2 regions of the Mesorhizobium sp. B2-4-6 genome follow, and region 1 is predicted to be linked to the other one. Evidence: riboswitches for the same ligand, from Rfam matches in the RefSeq annotation. Region 1 holds a riboswitch; the other holds the start of a gene.
What was found. Region 1 has a riboswitch for thiamine pyrophosphate ahead of thiB (thiamine ABC transporter substrate binding subunit). Riboswitches for the same ligand answer to the same signal wherever they lie in the genome.
Positions count from the first base shown of each region.

Region 2: it holds a riboswitch for thiamine pyrophosphate, as region 1 does, so the genes downstream of both, FJ957_RS12560 (YkoF family thiamine/hydroxymethylpyrimidine-binding protein) here and thiB (thiamine ABC transporter substrate binding subunit) in region 1, are expected to answer to the same signal.

Region 1 is NZ_VFVI01000005.1:290,253-305,802, reverse strand. Features, by position in the region: gene FJ957_RS16320 (helicase-related protein) at 1-659, shown strand, start outside; gene FJ957_RS16315 (RNA-binding S4 domain-containing protein) at 751-1,137, shown strand; gene fdxA (ferredoxin FdxA) at 1,289-1,627, shown strand; gene FJ957_RS16305 (CarD family transcriptional regulator) at 1,998-2,579, shown strand; gene FJ957_RS16300 (amino acid ABC transporter ATP-binding protein) at 2,873-3,643, opposite strand; gene FJ957_RS16295 (ABC transporter permease subunit) at 3,640-4,320, opposite strand; gene FJ957_RS16290 (amino acid ABC transporter substrate-binding protein) at 4,484-5,257, opposite strand; gene FJ957_RS16285 (RNA polymerase factor sigma-32) at 5,564-6,427, shown strand; gene FJ957_RS16280 (caspase family protein) at 6,612-8,588, shown strand; gene FJ957_RS16275 (M48 family metalloprotease) at 8,661-10,127, opposite strand; gene thiQ (thiamine ABC transporter ATP-binding protein) at 10,281-11,069, opposite strand; gene thiP (thiamine/thiamine pyrophosphate ABC transporter permease) at 11,066-12,688, opposite strand; gene thiB (thiamine ABC transporter substrate binding subunit) at 12,910-13,920, opposite strand; TPP riboswitch at 13,963-14,068, opposite strand; gene FJ957_RS16250 (thiamine diphosphokinase) at 14,206-14,850, shown strand; gene FJ957_RS16245 (ABC-F family ATP-binding cassette domain-containing protein) at 14,861-15,550, shown strand, end outside.
Region 2 is NZ_VFVI01000003.1:485,055-500,604, forward strand. Features, by position in the region: gene FJ957_RS12490 (J domain-containing protein) at 1-387, opposite strand, end outside; gene FJ957_RS12495 (hypothetical protein) at 905-1,312, shown strand; gene FJ957_RS12500 (exopolysaccharide production repressor protein) at 1,576-1,923, opposite strand; gene FJ957_RS12505 (DUF1236 domain-containing protein) at 2,196-3,083, opposite strand; gene FJ957_RS12510 (DUF1236 domain-containing protein) at 3,330-3,629, shown strand; gene FJ957_RS12515 (hypothetical protein) at 3,843-4,064, shown strand; gene FJ957_RS12520 (DUF982 domain-containing protein) at 4,357-4,707, opposite strand; gene FJ957_RS12525 (DUF1236 domain-containing protein) at 4,923-5,222, shown strand; gene FJ957_RS12530 (hypothetical protein) at 5,353-5,562, shown strand; gene FJ957_RS12535 (DUF2934 domain-containing protein) at 5,682-5,927, shown strand; gene FJ957_RS12540 (porin) at 6,287-6,787, shown strand; gene FJ957_RS12545 (porin) at 6,807-7,307, shown strand; gene FJ957_RS12550 (hypothetical protein) at 7,314-7,523, opposite strand; gene FJ957_RS12555 (hypothetical protein) at 7,676-8,020, opposite strand; TPP riboswitch at 8,241-8,353, shown strand; gene FJ957_RS12560 (YkoF family thiamine/hydroxymethylpyrimidine-binding protein) at 8,344-8,952, shown strand; gene FJ957_RS12565 (ABC transporter permease) at 9,023-9,868, shown strand; gene FJ957_RS12570 (ABC transporter ATP-binding protein) at 9,865-10,638, shown strand; gene FJ957_RS12575 (ABC transporter substrate-binding protein) at 10,635-11,651, shown strand; gene FJ957_RS12580 (hypothetical protein) at 11,708-12,412, opposite strand; gene FJ957_RS12585 (tetratricopeptide repeat protein) at 12,502-15,550, opposite strand, start outside.

The sequences.
Region 1 (15,550 bases):
CCGTGGCGGCAAGCGAACCGGCAGCGCAAAGCGATGAGCCGGCCGGCGATGCCGTGACTGAGGAAAGCGTGCCCTCGGCTCAGGCCGTATCCTCGCAGACCGAAATCCCGGCCACGAGCGAGACCCCCGCATCGACGGAAGCCGCCACCGGCGAAACCGCGGCCGAGGCTGAAGAGCCGAAGCCTGTCCTTCTGTGGCGCCAGGCGCGCTTCGATCATCAGCGTCCGCGCCATCGCCAAGACAACCGTCGCGACAATCGTCCGCGAGGCGGCCAGCCCGCGCGCGATGGCCAGCCTGGCGCCGCTGCCGGCCAGCCCGGCGATCGGCCCGCCCAGGAAGGCCGCCGCGAGCAGCGCGACGGCGCCGGCAAGCCGCGCTTCGACCGCTCGAAGTTCAAGCCCAGGCCGGAAACCGGCGACCGGCGCGAAGGTGGCGAACGGCGCGAAGGCAGACCGCAAGGCGAGCGGCCGGATCGCCACGAGGGGGGCCGCCGCGAGGGCCGGCCCGACTGGAAGGGCAACAGGCAGGACGGCAAGGGCAACGCCCAGGGCGGCAAGCCGGCCTTCCAAGGCAAGCCGCGCGAGGAACGCCCGCAGCGCTTCGATCCGGATTCGCCTTTCGCCAAGCTCGCCGCCTTGCGCGACCAGCTCAAGAAATAGGCTAGAGCATGATCCCGAGCCGAAGGACCGCGTCAGCGAAAAGTGGGAACCGGTTTTCGGATAAGATCATGCTCCAACAAAGCTAGCCCCGATGGTTGGAGAGGGCCGCCAGCGCATCGACAAATGGCTGTTCTTTTCGCGCGCGGTGAAATCACGGTCCCTGGCGGCGAAAGTCGTCGTCGCCGGGCGCGTCCGCATCAATCGCGACAAAGCAGCGCAGGCCTCCGATCTGGTCAAGCCCGGCGACGTTCTCACCATCACGCTCGAGGGCCGTATCCTGGTCTGGAAGGTGCTGAATTGCGGCACGCGACGCGGTCCGGCCGAAGAGGCGCGGCTGCTTTACGAGGATATGTCGCCGGCGCCGACACCCAAGGGCGAGGCGGTTCCGGATGCCATTCCAGCCCTGCGCGAGGCCGGTAGCGGGCGCCCGACCAAACGCGAGCGGCGGCAGACCGACCGTCTGCTCGGCGATGATTGAATTGGGCCAGCCGGACCGCCAGCGGCGAGACCGCTGGAATTCTATTCCCCGGGGCCGGCAGTGCCCGAATGCCCTGCCCTTGCAAGCAGCCGGCAAAGGCGTTACCTCAACCTGAAAAAGCCGAGCAAATCGGGACGTTCCGGAGCCTGCAATGACCTACGTCGTGACCGACAATTGCATCAAATGCAAATACATGGACTGCATAGAGGTCTGTCCGGTCGACTGTTTCTACGAAGGCGATAACATGCTCGTCATCCACCCCGACGAGTGCATCGACTGCGGCGTGTGCGAGCCCGAATGCCCGGCCGACGCGATCAAGCCGGACACCGAGGGCGGCCTCGACAAATGGTTGCAGGTCAATTCCGAATACGCCGAGAAATGGCCCAACATCACCGCCAAGAAAGAGCCGCCGGCGGACGCCAAGACCTTCGACGGCGAGACCGGAAAGTTCGAGAAATATTTCTCGCCGGAGCCCGGTGAAGGCGATTGATGCTGGCGCCGGCAACGCCGGCATGACACGACGTAACGGGGCCGATACAATTGCTGTCTTGACAGGCAGCGACCCCGTTTGGCGTTAGCGAACGCAGCAAAACCTTGATTCTTCCGACTTTTTGTGTTACATCAGCGAAACATGCCGGTGACACAACGTCGATTTAAGGCGCTAACGCCCCAAATCACTGAAAGGTGAGCTTTTAGATCCGGACCAGAGCGATCTGGGGCAGGCGGTCGCATTCGTGCGGTATGCCGGTCCCTGCTGTCCGGTGGTTCATCCTGTTGCGTGGCTAATGGTCGGCTGTTGCCGGCCCCATCGGTTCGAGCCGGCATGATGCCGGCTGCACAACTAAGGAGTTCAGGGCGTAATGGCAACGATCACCCCGCAGAAGAAGTCCAACGCGGCCCGCCACGGGTTCAAGACCGGCGAGTTCATCGTCTATCCGGCGCATGGCGTCGGCCAGATCGTGGCGATCGACGAGCAGGAAGTTGCGGGTCACAAGCTGGAACTGTTCGTCATCGATTTCCAGAAGGACAAGATGCGGCTCAAGGTACCGGTCGCCAAGGCGACCTCGATCGGCATGCGCAAGCTGTCGGAAGAGGACTATGTCGACCGCGCGCTGAAGGTCGTGCAGGGCCGCGCCCGCATCAAGCGCACCATGTGGTCGCGCCGCGCCCAGGAATATGATGCCAAGATCAATTCCGGCGACCTGATCTCGATCTCGGAAGTGGTGCGCGACCTTTACCGCGCCGACAACCAGCCGGAGCAATCCTATTCCGAGCGTCAGCTCTATGAAGCCGCGCTCGACCGTATGGCCCGCGAGATCGCCGCTGTGAACCGCATGTCGGAGACCGAGGCGGTTCGCCTCATCGAGGTCAACCTCAACAAGGGTCCGAAGCGCGGCGCCAAGGCCGACAACGAAGAATCCGAACAGGAAGAAGCTGCCTGAGCTTTTTCGCTCATCGAACTGCGAAGAACCCGGCCTCGCGCCGGGTTTTTGTTTGGGCTTGATGCATGTCTCCCGAAAGTGAGCCCGGTTTCGGGACAAAGACATGCTTAAAATCAAAACTTAAAGCAGGTCGTGTGAATCCTTTTTCACGCGACCTGCTTTAAAATGCATGTCGCGCAAAAGTGTGCCAGCGGTTTTGCGATAACGACATGCATGAAAACAAAGCCTTGAAGAAGCGGCAGCCCCGCTCGTTACCCGGACCTTCGATCCGCCCCCAACAAAGGGCGTGATGCTCAGCCGCCAGGCTCCTTCTGCGCTTCTTCCTGCCGCAGCGAGGCGATGAAGCGCTTGGTCCGCTCGCGCTCCGGATTGTCGAACACGACCGAGGCCGGGCCTTTCTCGACGATCGAGCCGGCATCGAGAAAGACGACCTCCTGCGCGATCTTGGAGGCGAGCCTCAGATCGTGCGTCGCCATCACCATGGTCGTGCCTTCGCGGGCAAGCTGCCCAAGCACGTCGACCACTTCCTGCGCCAGTTCCGGATCGAGCGCCGAGGTCGGCTCGTCGCAAAGCAGCACCCGCGGCGACGGCGCCAGCGCCCGGGCGATCGCCACGCGCTGCTGCTGGCCGCCCGACAGCGTCGCCGGCCAGGCATCGGCCTTGTGCGCCATGCCGACCTTTTCGAGCAGGGCCATGGCCCGCTCGCGCGCCCTTGGCTCCGGCCATTTCAGCACCGTCACCAGCCCTTCCATGACATTCTCGATCGCGGTGCGATGCGGGAAGAGCTGGAAATTCTGGAACACCATGCCGGTCTGCAGGCGAATGCGCTGGATGTCCTTGGCCGGCACCTTGATGCCCGGACGGAATTCCAGCCTCTCCTCGCCGATGCGCAAAGCGCCGGACGTCGGGATCTCCAACAGGTTGATACAGCGTAAGAGCGTGCTTTTGCCGCCGCCCGAAGGGCCTACCAGCGCCGTCACGCTGCCCTCGTCCAGGCTGACGGTGACGCCTTTCAGCACCAGATTGTCGCCGAAGCGCTTTTCGATGTTGGTGAGGCCGATCATGCGTTGGCCTCCAGGAACCCGCCATAGCGGTTGAGCCGCACCTCCAGCCGCGCCTGCAGCGCCGACAGCACCGAGCTCAATGCGAGATAGAGCGCCGCCGCCTCGACATAGAGGATCAGCGGCTCATAGGTGGTGGCGACGATTCGCTGCGCCGCCTGGAACATCTCAGGCACCGTGATCGCCGCCGCCAGCGAGGTATCCTTAACCAGCGAGATGAAGGTGTTGGAAAGCGGCGGCACCGCGACGCGGCCGGCCTGTGGCAGGATGGTGCGCCGCATCGCCTGGCTCCAGGTCATGCCGATCGAGTAGGATGCCTCCCATTGGCCTTTCGGCACCGAGCCGATGACGGCGCGGATGATCTCCGACGTATAGGCGCCGATGTTCAGCGTGAAGCCGATAAGCGCGGCGGGAAAGGCATCGAGCAGGATGCCGACCGACGGCAGGCCGTAGAAGATCAGGAACAACTGAACGAGCAGCGGCGTGCCACGAAAGATCCAGACATAGAAGCGAACCAGCACAACCAGCGGCTTTGGACCGAACAGCCGGATCAGCGCGGTCGCCAGTCCGGCGATGAGCCCGAGCGCGAAGGACAGGAGCGTCAGCGGCACGGTGAAGATCAGCGCCGCCCACAACAGCGTCGGCAACGATTCCAGCATCAATTGCAGCCAGTGCGGCACGGAGCGCTTCTCCCTTCCAGATACGGCGGCGCGTTCCCCCGTATGGACTGACTATCATGCAAAAACCGGCGGGCCGTCAAAGACGGCGGCGCATGAATATCGTGCAAAAAATAACGGGCCGTCTTTGACGGCCCGCCGGTTTCCGAACAAGAGGACGATTGCCTTACTTCGAAACGTCCTGGCCGAAATATTTGTCGGCGATCTTCTGGTAGGTGCCGTCGGCCTTGATGTCGGCCAGCGCCTTGTTGATGGCCGCGACCAGCTCGGGATCGCCCTTGCGCACGATGACGCCGGAATAGTCGGCATTCTCTTCCTGCGCGGCGATCTTCACATTGGCGTCCGGCTTGTGCTTCTTGAAGTCGAGGAAGGACAGGCTGTCGTTGATGGTGGCGTCGGCGCGGCCGGTGAGCAGAAGCTGGATCGACTGATCGAAGCCGTCGGTGCCGACGAGCTCGGCGCCGTTGGCCTCGGCGAGCTTGCCGAAGTTGGAGGTCAGCGACTGCGCCGACTTCTTGCCCTTGAGGTCGGCGAAGGTCTTGATGTCGGTGTTGTCGCCGCGCACGATCAGCACCGCCTTCGAGGCGATGTAGGGATCGGAGAAGTCGTACTTGGCCTTGCGCGCATCGGTGATGCCGACCTCGTTGATGACGGCGTCGTAGCGGTTGGCGTCGAGGCCGGCGATCAGCCCGTCCCACTTGCCTTCGAGGAACTCGACCTTGACGCCGAGCTTGTCGGCGATGGCCTTGGCGATTTCGACATCGAAGCCGACCAGGGCGTTGGATTCGTCATGATAGGTGAAGGGCGCGTAGGTGCCTTCGGTGCCGACCCTGATGACGCCCGCCTGCTTGATCTGGTCGAGATTGGCGCCGGCATGCCCGGCCGTGACCGCCAGAACCTGCAACGTTCCGGCGACAAGGAGCGATTTGAGCCATTTCATTTTTCTGTGATCCCGTTTTGACCGGTGTCCCGGCGCGATTGTGAGAGCCGGAAACTGACAGATAGAAGGCTGGGAAATAAGGAACCAGATTTCAAAAATAAGCTCTGCCAGAAATCTGATTCTCAAAATTGCCTGACAACCCGCCAAGCGACTCTTTCGGGCCGATGACAAAATGTTCCGGCTGGCAATATTTGCCCGCTCGGACGGCGGAACCATCGATGCGCCTGACACGTTGCATCGCTGTTGTAGGGCGCGGCGGCGTCTTTTCAACCGCTGTAAGCCCACTCACCGCCAAAAGGAGCCGGCATGATCGAGGACACAGCAGGACGGACGCTGGTCCGGGCGGCAATGAAGGCTCCTTATCTCGAGCGCGACGAGGAGCATGTTCTCGCCTTGCGCTGGAAGGAAGAGAACGACCAGCACGCGTTGCACAGGATCACCGTCGCCCATATGCGCCTGGTCATCTCGATGGCCTCGAAGTTCCGCCATTACGGCCTGCCGCTCGGCGACCTTATCCAGGAGGGCCATGTCGGCCTGCTCGAGGCTGCCGCCCGTTTCGAGCCCGCGCGCGAAGTGCGCTTCTCGACCTATGCCACCTGGTGGATTCGCGCCTCCATGCAGGATTACATCCTGCGCAATTGGTCGATCGTGCGCGGCGGCACCAGTTCGGCGCAGAAGGCGCTGTTCTTCAACCTGCGGCGTCTGCGCGCCCGCCTCGCCAACGGCGCCGAGCCGCTCTCCAATGCCTCGCTCTACCGCGAGGTCTCGGCCGCGCTTGGCGTTCCGGAAGCCGACGTGGCGATGATGGATTCACGCCTGTCCTCGCCCGACAGCTCGCTCAACGCGCCTCTGGCCGACGAGAACGGCGCCGCCGAGCGGATGGATTTCCTGGTCTCCGAAGACCCGCTCCCCGACGAGATCGTCGGCGACCGGATCGATGTCCAGCGCCGGGCTGTCTGGCTGAAGAGCGCACTCGGCGCGCTCAACGCCCGCGAGCTTCGCATCATCGAGGAGCGCAGGCTGAGCGACGACGGCGCCACGCTGGAAGCGCTCGGCGAACAGCTGGGCATCTCCAAGGAGCGCGTCCGCCAGATCGAGGCCCGCGCCATGGAGAAGCTGAAGCTGGCCCTTGTGAAGCAGAATCCGGAATTTTTGGCGGAAGCCGCCTGAAGCTAATGTAATCGAAAATCAAAGATAGGAAATTTATTAAATAAGAATACATCGCCGTCGAGGCAATTTTTCCTCGATGATGCATATTGATTGTGAACTCTTTAACAGACTGTAGCGCCGCAATCGGGCTTTTTGACGCCTCCAGACCATGACATATGGGGGATCTGCCATGCTGCGATGCTGCGTGCTCCTTGCAACCCTGTTCCTTATTGGCCTCACGACATTCGAAGCGCACGCCGATCGAAGGGTTGCCCTCGTCATTGGCAATTCCGAATATCGCGAGATCCCGGCGCTCAAGAATCCCGACAAGGACGCGGACGACGTGTCGGACACGTTCCGGCTGGCCGGCTTCGAGGTGTTCGCCGCCAAGGATCTGACCAGGCTTCAGTTCGAAGAGCGGTTCCGCCACTATCTGGCGGCGGCCGACGGCGCCGATCTCGCGGTCGTCTACTATTCGGGACACGGCTTTCAGATCGGCGGGGAGAATTTCCTGATTCCGGTGGATGCGTCGCTGAAAGATGCGGCCGACATGGAGGTCCAGGCCATCAAGGTCGACGACATATTGCGGCAACTGCGCTCGAGATCGAAGATCCAGATGATCATCCTCGACGCCTGTCGCAACAATCCCTTCCCGCGCAAGGACTATTGGCTGCGCGACCAGTTGATCGTCGCCGGCGGCAGCGGACTTGCGCAGGTAACAGGTTCGCAGAACACGCTGATTGCCTTTGCCACCGAGCCGGGGGCGGTCGCCTATGACGGGTCCGGCGATCTCAGCCCGTTCTCGTCGTCCTTCTCCCGCCGCGCGCTGGCGCCGGACCAGGAGATACGCTCGGTCATGGCGGCCGTGCGCCGCGACGTGGTCAAAGCCACCAACGGCAAGCAGGTTCCGTGGGAGAACTCCTCGCTGCTCGACGATGTCGTGCTGATGCGCGGGGCGGAGCAACCAGCGCCGCCGCCTCCCGACGCGCAGCAGAACGATCAGGTGGCGGAGCGCGGAATCCAGGTCGCCGATGCCGCCGAGGCGATTGGAAGTCGCGATATCCGCGTCCCGGTCGGCGTCGGCCCGGTTCCGCTGAAACTGGATCTTCCGGCCAAGGATGCCTCGATCAGCCTCAAGCTTGCGAGCTACCCGGCGACCGGAACGCTGTCGTTGCCCGATCGCGTCCTGTCGCCGCAATCGAGCCTGATGGCCGCCGAGGTCGACAATCTGCGCTACGAGCCGCAGATCGGCTCGGCCGCTCCCGTCGAAGTCGGCTTCGAGATCCGCCTGGGCAACGCCGCGAAGCGGGCGACGATGAAACTGTCGCCGGGCGTCGACCCTTGCGACGAGGCCGCTGGCGAGCCGCTCGACCTGCAGGGCATTGTCCCGGGACGGTTGCCGAATGAGATCGGCGGCGGGGCTCTCGAGACCTGCGAGGCGGCGGTGAAGTCCTACCCCGACATTGCGCGCTTCCGTTACGAACTGGGGCGAGCACTGCTGGCGGCGGGCAGGATCGACGAGGCCAGGCAGGCCATCCAGGAAGCCGCGGACAAGGGACAAATCCGCGCCCTGTTCGCGCTCGGCTCCATCGCCTCGTCCGGAACAGGGACGGCTGTCGATACATTGAAGGCGAACGACCTCTATTCGAAGGCGTCGGACAAGGGAGACCCCTACGCCCTGGCCGCCTGGGGACGCGCTTTGTTCAATGGCCTCGGCGTTGAGCGCGACACCGGCAAAGGCCTCGACCTGCTGCTCCAGGCAGCGGCGATGGGGCATGTCGACGCCATGAAGGAGCTCGCCGTGATCTTCAAGGAAGGCCGCAACGGCGTGCCCGCCGACCCGGCCCGCGCCCTGGCTTTCCTCCAAGCCGGCATGGAGCGGCAAGACGTCTATTCGATGGGCATTCTCGGTCTTTCCGCGCACCCCGCGCGCACCACCCCCGTGGTCATGGCGTGCAAGGCCCCGAAGGTTATCACGAAGATAAAAGTGGTCCGCGTGCCCGTGTCGAAACCGAAGACCGTCACACCGACAATTCCGGGGGCGCCAAAGGTCAAGCCGACCCCAACGGAAACCGGCAGGACATCCTGGACTGGTGGCAGTAGCCACGCTGCCCCCACCGGCGGTGGCAATACCGGCGACGGCGAAGGTGACGGCGGCAACACCGGTAGTGACGGCTTGTGAAGGACAACAGCTCCCGGCCCGGCGATTGTAAAAATAGCCGGGCGGCGCCTGGTTGGTCCGAATCGCGAGTCCCTACCTGTCGGTGACGATCTTGACCTTGTCGCCCGACGACACTGTCGCGCCCGGCGACATGGCGTTGAGCACGCGGAACAGGTCGAGCTTGCGGTCGACGCCGACCATCTGCGCGGCGAGCGAGCCCATGGTCTGGCCGGCTTGGACGGTGACGACCCTGATATGCAGCGGCTTAAGCGCCGCCTTCTCGGCAGGGCTCAGCACGCGGAAGGACCCGCTGACCGAGCGCGCCACCGGGTCCAGCGCGGCGCTGGCCGAGGGCGCGGCCGTCAGCAGCCTGTAGACTTGGCCGCCGGCGCGGATCACCGCGATGTCGAACTGCCAGCCTTGCGCGCTGGCATGCGCCGTCGCCGCATCGTTGCCGTTGATCGTCTCCTGGCGCACGCTGGCGTCTTCCAGCCCCGCCACCCAGCCGCTGCGGATGTAATCGGGGAGCGATACCGACTTGTCGATCGCCACGCCGTCGAAACGGATGGCGATGTCGCCAGGCCCGGTCGCGGTGACGGCGGCCGCCGAATTGTCGATGACGAAACCGTCCGGCACGGTGAAGGACACCCCGAGTTTGGGATGCATGAAGGTCAGGCCGCGCACATAGCCTTCTTCCGGCGTGTCGCCGTAAAGCAGGCCATCGATGCCGGCCAGAAATGCGTCGCGGTCGCGCGTGCCGACGCCGGGCGGGCCGAAATTGCGCGCAAGGCGCTGCGCCAGCTCGATGCGCTGCGGCGTGTTGGGGTGCGTCGCCAGGAAGTCGAGGCTGGCGTCGGTGGCGCCGCTGACCGAGCGGAAATCCGTATAGGCCGACATCGACTGGAGGAAGCGACCCGCCGCATAGGGATCGTAGCCCGCCTCGCCGATCGACTTGATGCCGATGGCGTCGGCCTGCAGTTCCTGGTTGCGCGAGAATTGCGCAAGCCTGAGCTTGCCGCGGATGAGCGCCGCCTTGGCCGTCGGGCTGTCGCCGAGCACATCGGAGACCACCTTGGTCGCCAGGCCTTCCTCGGCTTCGAGCTGCTGCCTCTGCAGGCCGTGATTCGCGGTGACGTGGCCCATCTCATGCGCGATGACGGCGGCAAGCTCGGACGAATCGTTGGCCAGCGCCAGCAAGCCGCGCGTCACATAGAGATAGCCGCCCGGCAGCGCGAAGGCGTTGACGTTGGGCGAGTTGAGGATGGTGATGCGATAAGTCTGGGTAGGGTTCGCCGACACCACCGTCAGATTGCCGACGACCTTGGCCACCATGCGTTCGAGCCTGGGGTCGGAATATTCACCGCCATAGGTGGCGAGAATCCGCGGATGCTGCGCCTTCGCCATTTCGGCGAGCTTGGCATTGGCGACCACGTTGTCGACGGTGATCGGCTTGTCGGAAGGCTGGAAGCCGCTTTCCTGCACGTCCGGCGGCGTGAACATCTGGCAGCTGGCCAGCACGGCAACGCTCGCCAGCGCGAGAAATCGTGCCAGCGGCCTCATCCAAACCTTCTCAGCGCCGGTCGACAGATCGGCTTCCTTTCGAACTCTTTCGGCAAATCGCGGCCCAGCCGGACCAGCATGGCCGGACCTAGCCACACTCCCCCGGACAAGGCAAGCAAACGCCGGATCGCCCATTGCCGGTTTGGCCATAAATTATGTCCGCTTCCGGGCAATATGTTGTGATCCGGCAACGGTGCCGCCTCGATCGCCGATATAGCGCCGGAAGGCGTCCGGTCCAGACCGATCGAAGAAATCATCCGCCGGCCCGGTCGCCGCGATCGTACCTTCATCGAGAAAAGCCACGTCCTGGCCGATGCGGCGCGCATCTTCCGGCTGATGTGTGACGAACAGCACCGTCATTTCGCGCTCGGCATGGATGCCGGCCATAAGGTCGAGCATGTCGTCGCGCAGCGCCGGGCCGAGCGACGCGAAAGGTTCGTCGAGCAGCAAGACGGGCCGATCGCGCAGCAGCACCCGCGCCAGCGCCACGCGTTGCCGCTCGCCGCCGGAAAGCTCGCGCGGCAGCCGCCTTTCCTTGCCCGCAAGACCGACCCGCGCCAGCGCCTCGGCGACGTCGGCGCGATCGGCATCGCCGAGTTTGAGCGACGGCGAGCGGCCAAGCCCGACATTGGCTTCGACCGAAAGATGCGCGAACAAATTGTTTTCCTGGAACACCATCGACACCGGCCGCGCCGAAGGCGGCGTGTTGCCGAGATCGGCGCCGCCGATCAGCACCTTGCCTGCATCGGGCGTTTCGAAGCCGGCTATCAGATTGAGCAGCGTCGACTTGCCGGAGCCGCTCGGCCCCATGATGGCGGTGATCCTGCCGGCCGCGAATTCGGCGTCGAAACTGAAGGAGGATGCGCCATTGCTGAACGAAACGCCATCCAGCGCGACGGTGAGGCCCTTTTGCGCGGCGGCGCCGTCGATTGTCGTCGTCATGACTTTCCTTCCCGCCCCAGCCAGTCGGCGGCGACCACCAGCATCAGGCAGACGAGGCCGAGCAGCAAGGCAAGTCCCGCCGCGTCGGCTGTCCGGTAGCTGCCCATGCGCGCCAAAAGCAGATAGGGCAAGGTCTGCACGGAATCGCTGCCGAACAGCGCGATCACGCCGAGATCGCCGAGCGACAGCGCCATGGCGAAGGCGAAGCCGGTGGCCAGGGGCCGCCTGAGCGATGGCCAGTCGATCAGGCTGAGGCGGGCCCAGCCGGATATGCCGAGCGCCAGGCAAAGCCGCTCGTGGCGCTCGCTCGCCGCGTCATAGGCCGGGCGAATGGCGCGGATGGCGAAGGGAATCGCCATCACCGCGTTGACGGCGACGACCATGGCCGGCGCGACGGCGAAGACATCGGTGACGTGGCGCAGCGCCAGGAACCAGCCGGCGCCAAGCACGATCGGCGGCACGACCAGCACGAAGCCGGCTCCGGTATCGGCGGCATGTTCGAGCAGGCCCATGGCGCCGCCTGCCCGGCGCCGCAGGGCCAGCGCGCGCCGCGCCGCGATCAGCGCCAGCGACAACGTCACGCTGAGCAGCGCCGCAAGCAGGGCGAGGCCCGCGCTGGTGAGCGTCGCGCGACGCACCGCCTCCTCGCCCGCCAACCGGCCGAGATCGGCCTGAAGGCCTGAAAGCACGGTCGCCAGCATCGGCCCGGCGACGAACAGCAGGGCCAGCGCGATGAGGCCGGCGTTCAGCACGCTTTCGGTCCGTCCCGCCGAAAGGTAGCGGCGTGGCGCCACCGGCAGATTGGCATCGCCGACCGTGTTGGCGCCGAGCCGCGTGAGCGCGACGACCACGACGAAGGTCAGCGCGATCTGCAGCAGCGTCAGCACCACGGCGCGCGCGGGATCGAAATCGAAGCGCAGCGCCTGGTAGATGGCGACCTCCAGCGTCGTCGCGGCCGGACCGCCGCCCAGCGTCAGCACGATGGTGAAGGAGGTTATGCAGAGCATGAAGACCAGCCCGGCGATCCCCGGCAGGGCCGCGCGCAGCACCGGCCATTCGATCAGCCGGAAAGCCGGCCGGGCGCCCATGCCGAGCTGACTCGCCAGCCGCCACTGGTCGGCGGGAACGGTGCCCAGCGCCTCGAGGAAGAGGCGCGTGGCCAGGGGCAGGTTGAAGAAGACATGCGCGACAAGGATGCCGGAGAGGCCGTAGATCCCCGGCCAATTCCCACCGCCAAGTTCGGCGAAGACGCCGGCAAAATACCCCGCCCGTCCATAGAGCGCCAATATGCCGAGCGCGGCCACGATCGCCGGCAAGGCCAGCGGCACGGTGAACAATTGCAGGATCAGGCGACGCCCGGGAAAGGTCGGATGTCTCGACAAAGCGCGCGCGATCAGCAGCGCCGGCGCGACCGACAGCAGCGTCGACAGCAGCGCCTGCCACAGCGTGAAGCGGGCGACGCGCAAGAGGTAGCCGTCGAAGGCGGCGGCAGCGCCGGAGAGATCCTGCGCGCCTTCGAGGACGAGGCCGGCGAAGGCGCCGCCAATGAGGAAGCCGATGGCGGCAAGGGCGATGACGCCGGCGGGGATGCGGGAGTCAGGGTGCGCGGCGGCTTGCACGTCGCACCTTGGTGGAATTCAGCAAACGCCGCGTTCCTTTGCGCCCCCCTCTGTCCTGCCGGACATCTCCCCCTCCAGGGGGGAAATTAGCAACTTCGACGGCGCGCTCGATCCTGCAACGCCGGAGATTGGCGAAGGCCGGCGTGACAGCCAATCTCCCCCCTTGAGGGGGAGATGTCCGGCAGGACAGAGAGGGGGGCCTTGGCGCAAGCATCGCAGCCCTACTTGCTCATCACCGCCAGCCACTCATCCACCCACGCCTTGCGGTTGGCAGCCACTTCCTGCGGGCTGAACAGCAAGGTCTTGGTCGGCTTGACCAGCTTCTCGAAGGCCGGGTTGAGCGGCTTGTCGGTCTTGCCGGCGGGGAACATCCAGTTGGTCTCCGGAATGACGTCCTGGAATTTCGGTCCGGTCATGAAGGCGATGAACTTCTGCGCCAGCGGGTTCTTCGCGCCGGTGGTGGTGATGCCGGCAACCTCGATCTGCAGGTACTCGCCCTCTTCGAAGGAGGCCGCCTGGTAGCGCTCGGTGTTCTCGGCCACCATGTGATAGGCCGGCGAGGTGGTGTAGGAGAGCACCATCGGCGCCTCGCCCTTGGTGAACAGGCCATAGGCCTCGCTCCAGCCCGGCGTCACCGTCAGCACCTTTGGCTTGAGCTTGGCCCAGGCCTCCGGCGCCTTGTCGCCATACACGGACTTCACCCACAAAAGCAGGCCGAGGCCGGGCGTCGAGGTGCGCGGATCCTGGATGACGATCTTGTCCGTGCCGGCGCCCTCGACCAGGTCCTTGAGGCTTTTCGGCGGTGTCTTCAGCTTTTCGGTATCGTAGACGACAGCGAAATAGCCGTAATCGAACGGCACGAACGTGTCGTCCTTCCAGCCGCCAGGCACATTGATGCCGGCGACTTCCCCATGCGGCGCGAACAGGCCGCTCGCCTTGGCATCCGCCGTCAGGTTGGTGTCGAGGCCGAGCACGATATCGGCCTTGGTGCCGGCGCCTTCGAGCTTGACGCGGTTGAGCAGGGCGACGCCGTCGGCGACCGAGACGAATTCGAGATCGCAGCCGCATTCGGCCTCGAACTCCTTCTTGACGGCCGGGCCGGGACCCCAGTCGGCGGTGAAGCTCTCATAGGTATAGACGGTGAGCTTGTTCTTTGCCTCTGCAGGCGCGACGCCCGCCAGAAGCGAGACAAGACCGGTTGCGAGAATGAGATTGGACAGCATTGCGCGCATCGGCGCCTCCTTCGTTCGCGTTAAAGGAATTGAGGCGTCGGATCGTCCGAAACGTCTAATCCCTCCGCCGGTACAAACCGGATCAGGTTCAGCGGGTTGGCTTGATCGCCTCTCAGCCGGATCACGTCCGGCACCCCGTTAGAGCGTTTCGACAGATAGGCCCCGCCGAAGCGGCGCGCAAGCGGAAGTTTGCCGGGCAGCTAATGTTCGCGGCAACAGGCGCGCAAGCGAAGCGCGGGCCGTCCGGCTTCCGTTTCGCTTGGAGGGCTGGTAAGGGCCACGGCCATGGGCACATTCACCATCCTGCTTGGCGGCGAGCTTGTCCGCACACCTCGGCTCGAACGCCAGATCGAAGGTTCGCGCGTCATCGCCGCCGATGCCGGCATCGGCCATGCCCGCATGCTTGGACTGGTGCCGGAGCTGTGGGTCGGCGATTTCGACTCGGTGCCTGCCAATCTGCCGGATGATCTCGCCGCCGTTCCGCGAAAAATCTTCCCGGCCGAGAAGGACATGACCGATGGCGAACTCGCCATAGCGGAAGCGCTCCGGCGCGGCGCCGCCAGCCTGGTGCTGGCCGGCGCCTTCGGCGGCAAGCGCGCCGATCATGCCTTCCTGCATCTGGCGCTGGCCGTGCGGCTGGCCGAGGCTGGCACCACCGTGCTGCTGACCAGCGGCGCGCAGGAAGGCGTTCCCATCCTGCCTGGCAAGGCCAGCTTCGACTATGACGACGGCACCTTGTTTTCGGTGCTTGGCTTCTCCGATCTCGCCGGCCTGACGGTGACCGGCGCGAAATGGCCGCTCGACCGCGTCGAGGTGGCGTTCGGCTCCTCGCTCACTATATCAAACGAGGTCAAAGGGCAGCTCGGCATCGCGCTGGAGCGCGGCCGGGCGCTGCTTCTGGCCCACCCCTATCCTCTTCCAGAAAGCTGACATTCCAGACATGGCGCCGCCACTCCTCAATCTCGACGGCATTAAACTGACCTTCGGCGGCACCCCGCTGCTCGACGGCGCGGCGCTCAGCGCATCCGCAGGCGAGAAGATCGCGCTGGTCGGCCGCAACGGCTCCGGCAAGTCGACCCTCCTCAAGATCGCCGCCGGCATGATCGAGCCGCAGGACGGCGAGGTGTTTCGCCAGCCTTCGGCGACCGTCCGCTATCTGCCGCAGATGCCGGATATGGACGGCTTCGCCGACGTGCGCGCCTATGTCGAGGCCGGCCTCGGCCCGGCCGACGATCCGCATCGCGCCACCTATCTGATGGAGCATCTCGGCCTGACCGGCGAGGAGCGTCCGAACGATCTTTCCGGCGGCGAGGCGAGGCGCGCCGCGCTTGCCCGCGTCATGGCGCCGGAGCCCGATATCCTCCTGCTCGACGAGCCGACCAACCATCTCGATCTGTCGGTCATCGAATGGCTGGAAGAGGAACTCGCCCGCACCTCGTCGGCGGTGATCCTGATCTCGCACGACCGCCGCTTTCTCGAGCGTGTCACGCGCGCCACCGTCTGGCTCGACCGCGGCCAGACGCGACGACTGGACAAGGGCTTTGCCCATTTCGAGGAATGGCGCGACCAGGTGCTGGAAGAAGAAGAGCGCGAGCAGCACAAGCTCGGCCGCCAGATCGTGCGCGAGGAG
Region 2 (15,550 bases), on a different contig from region 1:
GTGCTCGCGAGGGCAGCCCGACAGGCGTTCGAGCTCGTCGTCGCCGATGCCCGGATTGTTGACGTCCCGCCGGCGCCTCACATAAAGGAGCGACAGCAGATTGGCCTGGATGACAGTATCCCTCTCCATGCCGCCGCCGTCGCGGGCTCCTTCCGTGAGTTCGTGACGAAGGCCCAGATGCTCCCGGTAAAGGATGTCGTACTGAGCCCGTTTGACTGGGTCCCGCAGCGTATTGTGGGCTTCCACGATCTCGCTGAAGCGCGATTCATTGCCTGTCTCCCGATTGTCGGGATGGTAGCGCATGGCAAAGTAGCGGAAAATCCGCTCGATGGTCTCAGAATTGGCGTTCGGGCTTATTTCCAGAAGTTCGTAGTAGTCAATGAACATGTAATCGTGCTTCCGAAATTACGGAAACCACTCCCCCGTCGCCAAGCATTGCTCAAATGCTGCGCGGGTGCAAGGCGCCGCGCCTTGCCGTGCTCCGCCGGCGGTTCTGGCCGAGGGATTGGAACGCTGAAGCTCATGCTTTCACCCGCCGGCTGAAAAAGGGGCGACGTCCTGCCTGGCGGCGCCTTGGTGCCGATGGGCCGATCGGCAAGGCTTGAGCTGTCCAAGGTCGGGAAACCTCACCGTGTCAGTCCGCTATTGCGGTGAAATAAATTCCGGGCTCTGCTACGTTAGCTCCGTTTGAAATTCAGGTGGCAACCTGGATGGGGGCCGACCTCAAGCCCGGCTCCCTTTTGGCTCGCCTCGAAAGAGGCGAGCCATTTTTTTGCAAAGCCGTCGACATCTCGTGGCTTTCGCCCGAAGGCCCCACCCGACTTAGGTACGCCATGGCTAATATGGCTTGCAGGATGTAGACTTCGCAGAGTCGGGTTTACAAAGGCATTGGGAGGACAGCAAAATGCCACGGGTATCGGAGCTTTTCTTCAAGACGGCCATCGTCTTTCTTATCCTGGGCATCGCCGCCGGGCTGCAGATGGCGATTTCGGGCGATCACGGCGCCTTTCCGGCGCATGCCCACATCAACCTTCTTGGCTGGGTCACCAGCGCCATCTTCGGCGGCTACTATGCGCTCAATCCGGCCAAGGCCGAGCGCCGCGTCGCCATGATCCATTACGGCCTCTATACGGTCGGCATCGTGATCATGCTGCCGGCGCTCTACTGGATGCTGGCGGCAGGCCATCCGGAGGTCGAGCCGGTCGTGGCGGTCGGCTCGCTGATCGTCGCCGCTGCGGTGCTGATCTTTGGCTTCGTCGTGTTCTCGTCTTCGGAGGAGGTGCGCTCGGCTTCGCCGGCCACCGCGCGTTAGTTCGGCGAACCACAGGATTGCAGCCGGCTCGGACCACGGTTCCGACGGCTGCAAGCCGGCGGGGTTGCGCCGCATTGACGTCGTGAAAGGCGGCCCGCCGGCGGCGATACAAATTTGATGGCGCCTCGAAACTTTAGCACCGAGGCGTAGCCCGGTCGCTGCGTTCGAGCGCAGAATGCGGAATGCTGGCTATTGCGGCGCGACGACCTCTCGAAAAGGAAAAGACGTCAGTCAGCCCGGTCGCAAAGCGCCGCTCAAAGCGATCAAGGCAGCAGTTTCGGGAACAGCCACAAGATGAGAGCGTGGACGATTCCATCGCGTTCGAACGGGCCGGGTATCTTGACCGGTGCCGAGCTTGCATCCGCTTTGCTTTCGTCGGCCGCGCGGGTCTCGCCATGCACGAGCCAGAGCACGGCCACGAAATAGCCGACCTGCAAAACCACGGCAGCCAGGAATGTCCAGCCGATCGCCGTCCAGACAGATCCCGTGGAGGCGTAAGTCCAACCTAGGATCACCAGAAGCGTCGCCACCATTCCCACAAGAAACTGCGGAAAATACATCTGCCCATTCGAGCGCCGCGGCCACATTCGGTCATCGACGATCTCGCCCATATCTCTACCCATCTCGACCCATGCACGTTTTCCAGGTGGACCGCAAGCTTGAACGATTTGCCGACGGGCCCATCGCCCTTTTGTCCGATCCGATAGGGACTAGGGACGCAGGACTTCTGGTGTGACAACTGGGAATTGCGCCAAATCGTTCCCGAGGCTCAACATTCAACGCGTGCCTAATGAACACGCGCAGGCGATTGCCCGTGTGTTCGGTTGTCCTCACGAAAAAAGGCCCGCCGCGTGGCGGGCCCTTGTCTGTCCTGCTATCCGGATCAGGTCAGGATCAGCACGATCTTGTAAGTGTCGGGGTCGACGATGACGATGCGTCCGTCGGCCAGCACGAAATACTCGTAGGATTCGTAGGCAGGCACGATCTTGACGATGCGCGCCGGCAGGCGGTGCAGACGCACCTTGTGCCGCGGAACCTCGATACCGACAGAGATGTCGAAGTTAACGTCGCGAACCGGCTCGACCTTGGTCTCATGGATGATCTGCGTGACCTGCGTCTTCTGCTCCACCGTCACGTTGTTGATCGAGGCCGTCTTGTTCTGGTCTGTCTCGACATTGGTGTTGCCCTGGGCATTCTGCTCGTTGGTCGTGCCGGTCTTGCCCTGCGCATTCTGCTCGGTCTGCATCTTTGTATTGCCGCCCTGAGCGTTCTGCTCGTTGGTGGTGCCGGCCTTGCCCTGAGCTTGCTGGTCGGTCCGGGTCGTGGTCTTGTTCTGGGCATTCTGCTCGGTGCTGGTGCCGGTCTTGCTCTGAGCGTTCTGCTCGGTCTGCATCTTGGTGTTGCCCTGGGCATTCTGCTCGGTACCGGCCTTGCCCTGTGCCTGCTGCTTCTTCTTCAACTGCGTGTTGTCCTGAGCGTTCTGGTCGGTGTTGGCGCCGGCCTGACCCTGGGCCTGTTCATCGGTCTTCATCTTGGCCTTGCCCTGGGCCTGCTCCTCGGTGTTGGCGCCGGCCTTGCCCTGAGCGTTCATCTCTGTCTTCGATTTCGTCTCGCCCTGAGCCTGCCCGCCGGCCTTGCCGCCCTTTTGGCAATCGGCCGTGCCGGCCGCGCAATTTTCGCCGCCGCTCGGCTGTGCGGATTCGGTCTGGGCCATGGCGGCGCCGCAACCGACACCAAGCGCGATCATACTCGTGATAAGCAGATGTTTCATGGGATTTCTCCTCGGAAAGTTCGGTCCCTTCACTGGGAAAACCCGGCCCGAAAAGCATTGTTCCGAAATTGTCGCGCCGCGCGCCGCGGACGTTCTTTGAATGCGCCTGTGACGTTCCCCCCGAAAATGGTGTCGGCGAATTTTTTGCAGGAACAAGGCTTGTCGGCCGGCGTTACGCACATTGCCTACCGGCTGTGAAATCGCAGGCGCAGCGTGAGAGGCATATCCAAATCAAGGAGAAAATCGATGAAAATGCACCTCACAACCGCAGCCGCGGGCCTGCTGCTTCTGACCGGCATCGGCGCCGCCGCCGCCGAGGATGTGATCATCCAGCCCGAACAGGAAACGGTCATCCGCGAATATGTGCATAAGCAGCCGCTGGCGTCGGTCAAGGTTCCCGGCGTGGAACTCAACGTCGGCACCGCTTTACCGGATACGGTGGAACTGCACGAGGTTCCCAACGTCAAGTATCGCTACACGGTGATCGACAACCGGACGGTCGTCGTCGATCCCGGCACGCGCAAGATCGTCAAGATCATCCAGTAGGATCATTCGCAGCTGAGTTGACGGCCCTGCCGCCAACTGCGGCCGGCCGTCAACCAGTATTAATTCGTTACCATATGCTAACGGAACCTTCGTTCCGGGCCCGCGTTGCCGCTGCTGTGTTCGAAATTGCCTCATAGAGAACACAAGCATGCGCAGGATTAAGATTCGGGCGGCGGCGAAACAGGCACGGGTTGGGGGAGGAGACTGACCAACATGTCGAAACGTGAAATCGGAACGTCCCGTTCGCTCGGGATGCGTGTCGCCGATCTCAAAGCCAGGATGCGGGACGCCCGGATCACCGAGCATGAGATGAAGACCTTCCAGAAGGTCGCGGCCATCATGGGGGGCGGCGAGGGCTCTCTACGCATAGACGCGGACGATCTGATCGCCGCGTCCTTCGTTACCGAGGCGCCGGGCGAATCGGCACCGAGCTGACAGCCGCCCCCAGCCAAATCCTCCCCGATCGATCCAGTCGACCTCCAGCCGGCAAGGCGGCGGTTTGCAGGCAAACGGATGCAACGGACGCCAGGGCGCGCCCGGTTGCTCCGGGATTCGCAGGCCAAAAATCCTAAAACTCGTGGTCGAGGCCGATGCGCACCGCGTCTTGGGCGGATGTCGTTATATGCGTTGTGAGGCGTGATCAACAGACGCCGCGAGTCCAGCGGGTGCCGCTGGCCCTGCGGGCGTCATGCCCGACGCCGCCGCCCGGCCGTTGTCCGGCGAGAGACTATCCAGGCACGTGTCGGTTCTGTGCCCGGCTTTCGCGTACCCGGCTTCGCCTGATCTTTGCTTCGCGCAGCACTGTGACCGGATCGGCGCCGGTCCATTCGATTCCCGCCTTCTTCGCGAAGACCAGGAATGCCTGCCGCGCCTTGTCGAGATCGATGTCGCCGGCTCGCGCCGCCTCGCAGGCGTGCAACGCCGTGCTGTGGCTCTTGCCTCGCGACGCCAATGGCCATTCCTTGAGAAAGTTCTGCATCCCGGTGAGCGTGGCGATCTCGCGCTTGAAGCCGGCGCCCACGGCGATGGCCACGGGGGCCCGAAGTTCGATGTCGCTTCTGATGGGGCCTTCTTGCATGACTGCGGCATCCTTTTGATTTCAAAGACTTGGGCAGTTTCAATGCCTTCCAATGCGGAGCCGATGCGAAGGTTCCGCCAAATCAATTAGTCGTCGCTGACGGAACAACACCTTGCCGTCGGCGTTTGCCCCGGGAGCTCCCATGTTCCACCTGCCCGTGTTTCCGCCCCCGCGGAGGCCGGGGCGGAGTTCACCAACGCAACAGGAGAGAAACGATGAAAACCACCCTCATTCCAGCTGTCGCCGGCCTGGCTCTGATGGCCGGCATCGGCATCGCGGCCGCGGACGAGGTGATCATCACCCCCGAGCAGCAGACCGTGGTCAAGGAATATGTCCACAAGCATCCGATCGCCTCGGTCAATGTGCTCGGCCTCGAGCTCGGCGTCGGCTCGACCGTGCCTGACACCGTCGAGCTGCAGCAGGTTCCGGATGTCCAGTACCGCTATGCGGTCGTCAATGACCATACGGTGCTGATCGATCCCGGCACGCGCCGCGTTGTTCAGGTGATCCAGTAGATTTAGTCCTCAAAGAGCCCGATCCTCTCCCGGAGCGTCGGGGAAGGATCGGGCTCTTCTCGCATCCGGGCATAAAGCCTAAGATAGGCAGCGGTTTGGGAGGCAACGAAGCGCGGAAGGAGTCGTTGCCATGCATCATCCACACGTCGAATCCCCTGACATTGCCCGCCAAGTCGACAAGCTGCTGGCCGAACGCGGCGATGGGCTGCTGTCGATCAAGCAGGCGGTCGCGCTATTGCGCGAGCGCACCGGAACTGATCGTTCCGACGCCGATCTGGCCGGACTGATCGTCAAGAAGGCCGCGTATCTCGGCATCGCGGTGCTCTCCGACGAGAAGTGAGCCATCACCGGATATTGCTTTAAGATGCGTTTGCGCGCCGCGTCTACACCCAAGACGCCACGCGAAAATTCGGCTAATGTTTGGCTGGGGAACAGTCCCAAACCTTAGGAGGCGACAAAGTGACGGACGACAGGTACGAACGCATTCGCCAGCGCGCGCACGAGATTTGGGAGCAGGCCGGCCGGCCTGAAGGCGCGCATATGGAGCACTGGGACCAGGCGACGGCCGAGATCGATGAGGCGGGCAGGCCGAAGAAAGCCGCCAAGAAGGCCGCTGCCGCCAAGGTCGAGAAGCCGAAGGCCGCGAAGGCGGAGAAGCCTGCCAAGCCCCCCAAGGCGTCACCCAAGTCGAAAGCCAAGGGCTGATCGCGTCCTAACGGGATTATGGGCGGTCGTCAGACCGTCTGCCGCATAGTTGACCCACCGGCGGCGCGACGGCGGCCTGCAAAGCCGCGGTCTGCGCCAGCCGCGCCCATGTCGGCGAGCCTGCCGAGCAGATCGCTTGGCATCGTTTGAGAGTGTTAATAAGCCACAGCTCCAATCATCAAGGAATTACTGATCAGGTTGAAATATTTTCTGTGCCTTGGCTGCAACCTGTGTTCAATAGATAAAGTGCTCCCAGTAAAAGTCAGGCATTGAGCGGAAGGCGCAGTTGACTCCGCGCGCCCGCATGCGCCTTTTTCATGCGAGGCTTTCTCTCAACATCCAACTTCGGGGATCAGGGCATGCGGGGTATCAACCGTGTCATTTCATTTGCGTTTCTAGCTGTGGTGGGCGGTCTCTCCGCGCCTTGCCAGGCGGCGCCGGTCGAGTACGTCAGGGCGTGCACGGCGTATGGCGCGCAATATTATTACAGTCCCGGCACCGCCACCTGTATCAATGCCAACACGGGCGAGACGCGCAGCGTGACGGAGGACGGTGTGGTCGACGGCAAGACGGCGTTGGCGAGCAAGGTCGACAACATTGACCGCCGCGTCCAGCGCGCCTTCGAGGGTGCATCGGTGGCCTCGGCGCTGGCCGGCCCGGACCTGGTGCAGGGCGAGCATTTCGGCGTGCGCGTCAACTGGGGCAATGCCGGTCAATCCAACGCCATGGGTGTCACCGGCGCGGCGGTTCTTGGCGAGGGCTTCATGCCTGGCGGCAACGGTCGGCTGGCCGGCGCCGCGGGCGTCGCCTTCTCCGGCAAGACGGTCGGCGGCAATGCCGGCCTGCAGTTCACCTGGTAAGCGCGACCGGGAGCAATCAATGTTCAGATATCTTCTTGCGCCGGCGATCCTCGGCGCGGCAACGCTCCTTGCGGCGCCATCCCAGGCCGCGGTCGCGTATGTCAAGATCTGCTCCGCCTATGGAGCCAATTACTACTATAGCCCGGGCACGGACACCTGCATCAATGCCCAGACTGGCGTGACCAAGAAGCAGGTCGACGACGGCAATGGCGGCGAGATGACCGAGGTCGGTAAGACGGCGCTCGCGGCCCACGTCGATGACATCGACAACCGCATCACGCGCGCCTTTGAGAACGCCTCGATCTCGGCCGCGCTCGCAGCGCCCGATCTCGTCCAGGGCGAGCATTTCGGTGTGCGCGTCAACTGGGGCAATGCCGGCTATGCCAATGCCTTCGGCGTCACGGGCGCCGCGGTGTTGAGCGAGGGCTTCGACCATGGCGGCCGGCTGACCAGCACGCTCGGCATTGCTTTCGCCGGCAGCCAGGTCGGCGGCAATGTGGGGCTGCAGTTCAGCTGGTAGGGGAGGCTACCGTCTCCCTTGCTTTCCGGCGTATTGCGCGACCGCGCAAATGAGGGCCAGCGCCGCCGTATCGCAGGCGGTCCGCGACGGCGACGGTCCCTTGGCGAAAAGCACCGCGTCCGCGACGGGGATCGTCAGGCCATGCTTTCTGGCGAATGACGTGACTTCGTAAGGCTGGTCGTCGGGCTGTATGCCGATGTCGATACGCTGGTCCATCAACGAATTCCTCCCTGGTACGCGGCTTTACCCTCCTTCGCCTGAGACGAATTTAACCACCCGCCGCTCAGCCGCGTCCACCAATTTCCAATTGTATGAAACGATGCATTTTTCGACGGGCGGCCCAAGGGTTGTAGGGGGAGCTGCCTGCCTCACCACGCATCGCTCGACCGGGCAAACCGCACGCCTGCCGCGATCATCGCGCTTTCGCATTCGCTGATCAGCCTGAGATTGCGCAGATACCGCGCCACCGTCTCTGAGAGCCAGGCGGCGCAGGCCTCGACATAGGCGCGGCCATGCACCAGCGTGCCCGTCGAAAGCCGCTCGTCCTTCTCGGCGATCACCTTCAGATATTGCCGGATGAAACGGATATCGTCGGCGATGTCCTGGCTGGCCATGCGCCAAGCGCCGGCGAGGCGTTCGCGCTCGGCAAACGGCAGTGGCGAGAGCAAAGGGCGGGAGAGGTTGGCGAAAGCGCCATGGTTCGCGGTATTCAAGCAAGTCCCCTCAAAGGAAGGGAAAGATCGTACTTTATGTACGAAAAACAATCAAGCTGGATTCGTACAATTTGAACGACACTGCGGTTACGATACCGCGGTTATAAGAAATCTGCGAAAAATCTTATAACCCGGCATCTCCCTAAGGGAGATGGGGCCCCTGGTTCAATTGGCCTCGCAAAAAACCGCTTTCCCATTCGCTCGAACAGTGCTTTAACGCGGCCATCCACAGGGGTGCTCCGTACGGTCGGGGCTGAGATGGCGGCGGCAAGCCTCCGGACCCTAAAGCTGATCTGGATAATACCAGCGGAGCGAGGCGGGCCATGTTTTCCGGCGCACAGATTTCTCTTTATCCCATGGCTGACGATTTCGTCGGCGTCATCCTTGGCGCGTTGGACGCGCTCGACCCTTACCGCGACAGGCTGAGGATCGAGACCGACGATATCTCGACGCTGCTGGTCGGGCCGCCCGAAGTGCTATTTCCCGCCATGCGCGACCTGTTCGTCGCGGCGGCGAAGAGCGGCAAGCACTGCGTGCTGTCGGCGGCGGTCTCGCGCGGCTGTCCCGGCGAGCCGGACGATCCGATCTGCCGCTCGGACGAGATAGGCGGCCCGGCGATTCCGCTCGAGGAGCGCAAGCGTGCCGCGCTCCGCGCCGTCGAGGCGACGCCCTCGACCGACCAGCCGGTGGCGGCGCAATTCTCGCTCTATGTGATGGGCACCGGCGACCACATGGACGAGATCTATGGTTGCATCGACTTCCTGAAAAACTCCGGCGTCTTCGACCGCTCAAAGAATTTCTGCACCAGGCTGCGCGGCGACGCCGGCGCGGTGTTCGCCACGCTCGCGGAAGCCTTCTGCCGCTTCGGCCCCGGCGCGGGCCACGTGACGCTCGACATAACGATTTCGGCGAACAGTCCGACCGCGGTTTGAGCCGCGTAGCGCTGCCGAGGTAGATGTCGTGGCTGTTTTGTTCGGTTCTACGCCGCAAGAGGAGTCTTCCGTGATTGGCGAAAGCCGGGGTGCCGTCCAATCTCCTCCGCAAGAGGGGAGATCAGCCCTTGCTTCCGCCTTCGCCAAAAGCCTCCCCGCCGCCATCGCTTTCGCTCTTCTCCTCATTGCCTGGGAGCTCTACACCCGCCTCGGCGGCATCGCGTCCACCGTGCTCCCAGCACCCTCGCGCGTGCTGGCGCAGGCTTGGGAGAACCGCTCGGCACTTGCCGACAACACGCTGCCCACGATCCGCGCGACGCTGGCGGGCTTTGCCTGCTCGCTCGTCGCCGCCTTCATCCTCTCGGCGTTGGTCGACTTCCTGGCCCCGTTGCGCCGGGCGCTGTTCCCGCTGCTGATCGCCAGCCAGACCTTGCCGCTGGTGGCGATCGCGCCGCTGGTGGTGCTTTGGTTCGGCTTCGGGCTGCTGCCAAAAATCCTGCTCGTGGCGCTGGTCACCTTCTTCCCGATGATGGTGGCGCTGGTCGAAGGCTATGCCGCCACGGCCAAGGAGATCAGCCAGATGCTCGCCGCCATGGGAGCAGGGCGCTGGCGCATCTTTTGGCTGGCGCGGCTGCCGTCGGCGCTGCCCTATTTCTTCGCCGGACTGCGCATCTCCATCACCTATGCCGTGGTGGGCGCCATCTTCGCCGAATATGCGGGCGCCGCGAAGGGGCTCGGTATCTACATGCTCAGCGCCAAGAACAATTTCCGCCCCGACCTGGTGCTTGCCGCCGTCGCGGTCAGCTCGGCGCTGACGCTGGCGCTGTTCGGCCTTGCCGTGCTCGTCCAGCGTCTCGCCATGCCCTGGGAACGCGCGGACGGCAAATCCGATCCTTCCGCCGCAGGCCGGCCATGACCCGGCTCGAGCTCCGCGACGTGCAAAAGAACTTCGGCGCGCTCGAGGTGCTGGCCGGCGTCTCCCTCCATGTCGGCGCGGGCGAGTTCGTATCGATCCTCGGTCCTTCCGGCGCCGGCAAGTCGACATTGTTCCAACTGCTCACCGGCGCGATCCGGGGCGAGGGCGAGATGCGCTTCGACGGCGCGCCGCTCGATGGCGCCCGCTTCGCCTTCATGCCGCAGCGCGACGCGCTGATGCCGTGGCGGCGCGTTATCGACAATGCGGCGCTGGGGCTCGAAGTGCAGGGCATGAAGCGGCGCGCGGCGCGCGAGCGCGTGGCGCCGTTGTTCGCCGAATTCGGCCTTGCCGGCTTCGAGCGCGCCTGGCCGGCCGAACTGTCCGGCGGCATGCGCCAGCGCGCCGCGCTCCTGCGCACCGTGGTGCAGCAGCGCGACATGCTTTTGCTCGACGAGCCGTTCGGCGCGCTCGACGCGCTCACCCGCGCCGCCATGCAGCGCTGGTTGGAGACGATGTGGCGAAACCATCGCTGGACGGCGCTGCTCATCACCCATGACGTGCGCGAAGCAGTGCTTCTGTCCGACCGTATCTATGTGCTTTCGGCGCGTCCCGCGCGCGTGGTGCGTGAGGTGGCCGTGCCGCTGCCGCGCCCGCGCACCGAGAGCGCGGCGCTTGTCCGCGAGGCCGCGGCGATCGAGGCCGGCATCCTCGACACGCTGCTTGGCCAGCCCGATCCGAATTTCCGACCATCCGATGGAGAATTGAAATGACCGATCTGACCCGCCGCCAGGCGCTGTTTCTGGCCGCCGGCCTGCCTCTTGCCGGGGCCGTCACGCACGCCCGTGCCGCCACCCCGCAAAAGATCACGGTCGCGCTCGACTGGACCGTCAACACCAACCACATCGGCCTGTTCGTCGCCCGCGACAAAGGCTTTTACCGGGACGCCGGCCTTGACGTGGAAATCCTGCCTTATGGCGATACCGGCTCGGGCACCCTGGTCGCCAACCGTGTCGCCGATTTCGGCATTTCAGGTTCGCTCGGCCTGTTCACCCAAAAGAGTGCTGGCGCCGACCTGAAGGCCGTCTACGCCGTCGTCCAGTCGGAGACCGGCCGCGTCGTCTTCAACGCCGACCGCGCGGCGATCAAGAGCCCGAAAAATCTCGACGGCCTGACCTATGGCGGCTTCGGCAGCGCCTGGGAAAACGCGCTGCTGCGGACCATCATCCGCCATGACGGCGGCAAGGGCGATTTTTCGACCGTGACGCTGGGGACGTCCGCATACGATGCGCTGGCCAACGGCTCGGTCGATTTCACGCTCGAAGTCTCGACATGGGAAGGTGTGGAAGCGGAACTGAAAGGCCTCAGGCAGCGCAGCTTCCGCTATGCCGATTACGGCGTGCCGGACGAGCACACGACACTGATCGTCTCCAGCAACGCCTTCCTCGCCGCCAATCCTAAAGTCGCCGCCGCTTTCGTAAAGGCAACGCAGCGTGGCTACGCCTTCGCGGTTGATCAGGCGCGGGAGGCGGGCGACCTGCTGGTCGCCGCCAACAAGGACACGCTCACCGACCCGGCGCTGATCGATGCCTCGCTGAAGGCGCTGAACGACGGCCATTTCCTGAAGAGCGCCGACGGCACCATCGGCACCATGGACAAGGCGAAGATGGAGGCCATGGGCGGGTATCTGTTTGCCTCGGGGGTATTGCTCGACGGCTATGGCAAGGCGCTGACCGCGAAGCCGGACGTCGAGGCATATTTCAGCAACGAGTTTCTGGGCGCCTGAGAGGACGAAGGAACGCGGTATCGTGCCAGAACCCGTCCGGAAATCCGGTGCGGAGCCTAATTCTCAACGATGGCGCGAAGCAGCGCGGTTTTGATGTGCCACCCGGGTTCGCCATGCAGTAACAGGGCGGCCTCATAGAATCTCGCCACGGCCGGGCACAGGCCCGGGAAGTCCTGGTTGGCGTTCGAGATAGCCTCCATCTCGGCCGACGTGCCGCCGATCTTTGTGAAAACGTCGGCGACCTGCGACCAGTCCTGATCGCTGGGCACGGCCGCCGGTAGACCGCTTCTTTTGGCGGCGCCGAAGGCGCGGAACAGCGTGGCGCCGATCCTGTCCAGGTCAGCCAGGAAATCGTGGCCGGGCGCACTGATCGCGTCCGGCCCGTTGCGCAGGTAATTGTTGCAGGTGGCCGGTGTTTCGCGCGCCATGACATGATTGAGCATGTCGAGTTGCGCCGAAAGCGCTTCCGAAGCGTTGCTGTCCGGGGTCGTGGGTAGGAGTGGGGCATATCGATGCCTGAGATCGGCGACCGCCTGTCTGGTGATATTGCGCACTTCTGTTTGGCTTCCGGCCTGGGCCGCGGCAGTGATCTTGCGCAGCATCGCATCGTAGTCGTCCGGAAATTCGCGGGCGATAGCCTCGAATATCTGGAGATCCTGCTTCCGGATCTCGGCATCGATGTCGGCGGTGGTCAGCGTCTGGGGCGGCATCTTTACTGACTGATAGTGGTGATGTCTGCCGCTGCCGAACATCGTCGGCATCACTTTAGTCCCAACGATGCTTACGGAGACGACCGCCGCGACTTGCAACCATTTCCAAGGTGACATCCGCCTGCGCTCCGACACCCTTCTCACTCTGCCCCAAGGCTCAGCGCCTTCTTGCGGTCGGCTTCCGCACGCTTACGGTCGCCCTTGGCTTCCCACACAGCGCTACGCGATTTGTATGCGCCAGCGAAATTTGGCCTTAACTTGATCGCTTGGTTGAGGTCGGCGATGGCGCCGTCATAGTCCGCTTTGCGGGCGCGGATCGTGCCGCGGCCGAAGTAACCGAAAACGTTATCGCGATCGAGTCTAAGAACCGTTTCGAAATCGCTGAATGCCCCTGTGTCTTCGTGGTGCTTCATGCGGAACATGCCTCGACCGGCATAGATCCTTACGTTCGTTGGATCGAGACGGACGGCGTTTTCGTAATCCGCCGATGCCCCGTCATAGTCCCCCTGGTAGCTGAGGACGCGGCCGCGATCGCTGTAAGTGTCACCGATGTCGGGGCCGATAGTGATCGCCTGGCTGAAATCGGCGATGGCACGGGCATAGTCGCCCTTCGTCTCCCAAAGGATGGCGCGCGCTACATATGCGTCTCGGAAGGTGGGGAACAGGGCAATCGCTTTGCCATACTGCGCGATAGCGCCGTCATAGTCATCCCTGCCGTCCAGCACTTGTGCCTTGTTGAAAGCCGCCCTGGCTCCAGGCGGAATGCCACCCGCCGAGGTCGCCGCTCCGCTCTCGATCTTGCCTGACGTCTTTGCCTTCGCTGCCGCCGCAAGCTTGAGGCCCTTGCGGGCGAGGCTCATCTCCGGATCGAGCTTGAGCGCCTGATTGAAATCGGCGATCGCCCGGCCATAGTCACCCTTGGCAGCGAAGGCGCCGCCGCGCCCGAAATAGGCCTGCGTGTCATTGGCGTCGAGCTCGATTGCACGGCTCAAATCGGCGATGGCGCGATCCGGTTCGTTCTTTTTGGTCCACGCGACGGAACGGCCGATGTAAGCGTCCGAGTAGTCGGGGTAGAGCCCGATGACCTTGTTGTAGTCCTCGATGGCCGCGTCGTATTTGCCTTTGTCGACAAGCGCGATGGCCCGTCCGACATAGGGCGAGGCATCTTGCGGATCGAGCGCCATCGCCTTGTTGAATTGGGTGATCGCACGATCATATTGGCCCTTGTAGTAGAAGGCGTAGCCGCGATCGACCAGAGCGTTTAGCTTCTTCGAGGATGGCGCGATCGCGTTGCCGCCGGCACCGCCTTTCTTCTGCCTGGCCATCGCTGCTTTGCGCGCGGCGGCGTAGTTTGGATTGTGCGGGTCTAGTTTGGCAGCTTGGTCGAGGTCGGCAATGGCATCGGCGTAGTTTTTGCCGTCGGCTCGCACCATGCCGCGTCCGTAGTAGCTGGCGGCGTCTTTCGGATCGATCTCGATCGCCGCTGAAAATGCCTCGATCGCTCGCTTCGGGTCTCCCGTCGCGTACCAGGCCGCTCCGGAACAGAAGAAAGCGCCGCTCGCTTTCGGGTCGAGCCTGATGGCTTTGATGCAATCGTCAAGCGCGCCGTCCGCGTCGCCCGCCGCGGCCTTGGCCAGGCCACGGCGCATGAGCGGCGCGGCCGCATCGGGAATAATGGCGATGGCCTTGTCGTAATCGGCGATCGCGCGGGTAAAATCCTTCTTGCCATCAAAGGCCCTGCCACGGCTGAAATAGGCGAGCGGGCTCTTAGGATCGATCGCGATGGCCTCTTCATAGGCCTCGATCGCTTCGTCATGCTTTTCTTCGTGCAAGAGGCTGTCGCCGTTGGCTACCGCGTCGAGGACGCGGGGATCACTGGTGTCGATAAGCTTCGCCAACTTCGGATCGGCAAGCGAAAGATCGTCACTCGCACCAGGCTTGACCGCAGACGGGGTTTCTGCTGGCGCAACTGCGGTGGCGCTCTGTTCGTTCGCCGTTATGTCGGAGCCGTCCGCTTTGGTCATGCCATCGGCAGGCTCCCCGCTGACGTCCGCCGCTGCCTTGCGGGCTACGGCATAATCACCATTGCCGGGATCGAGCTTGAGCGCCTGATCGAAATCGGCGATGGCGCCGGCATAGTCTTTCCGGTCTGCCCGCACCATGCCGCGCGCGTAGTAGCTGGCGTCATGCCCGGGATCGATCCCGATCGCCACCGAATAGGCGGCGATGGCGCGCCCGGTGTCGCCCTTGGCGTGCCAGGCCATGCCTTTGCAATAGTGGGCGTCGCGCGCCTTCGGGTCGAGCGTCGCTGCCTGATCGCAATCGGCAAGCGCGCCATCGACGTCGCCAGACGCCACCTTGGCGAGCCCCCGGTGAAAATACGCGGCGGCAAAATTGGGGGCGAGTTGGATGACCCTGTCGAAGTCGGCGATCGCCTGGCTGTAATCGCGTGTGGCTGCCCTGGCCCTGCCGCGGCCGAAATAGCCGAAGCGGTTGTCGGGTTCGAGCGCGATCACCACGTCATAGGAGCCGATCGCCTTGTCGTATTTGCCCATGTCCAGCCAGGCATCGCCTTCCAGGATCGCTTGCAGGGCGCGCTGGTCTTTTGTCTCCAAGGTCTTTGCGGCCAGAGTGTCGTCCGTAGCCGCCAAATTCGGACGGACGATTTGTGGCTTTGGAGCAGCGGCCGCCGCCTTCGGCTGCTCAGGGTCCTGCGGCGGTTCAGTTTTGCCCTCATCGCCGGCAGCCTGCTCGTCGCAGCTTGCCGACCGTGCGGAATCCAACTCCACGGCGCGCCGGCAATCCGCCGCCGCGCCGGCGTGGTCGCCCTTGAGCGTCCTGGCGCGGCTACGGCCCAGATAGGCGTCGGCATTGTCGGGGTCGAGGCTGATCGCCTTGTCGAAATCGAGCAGCGCGCCGTCGACGCCGTATTTCGACAACCGCATCTGGGCGCGCTCGAGCAGTGTCTTGGCGGTCGCCGGATCCCCGCTTGGCTGCGTAGCGGTCGGTTGTTGGCCAGGCAGATTTTCCCAACACGTGCCTGCGCGTTTCCGATCGAGTTCGACCGCTCGCCGGCAATCGCCGATGGCGAGGTCGAAATTGCCGACGAGTGCCTCGGCGATCGAGCGGTTGTAATAGGCGTCTGCATTGTAGGGATCGAGGCCGATGACAAAGCTGAATGTATCTATC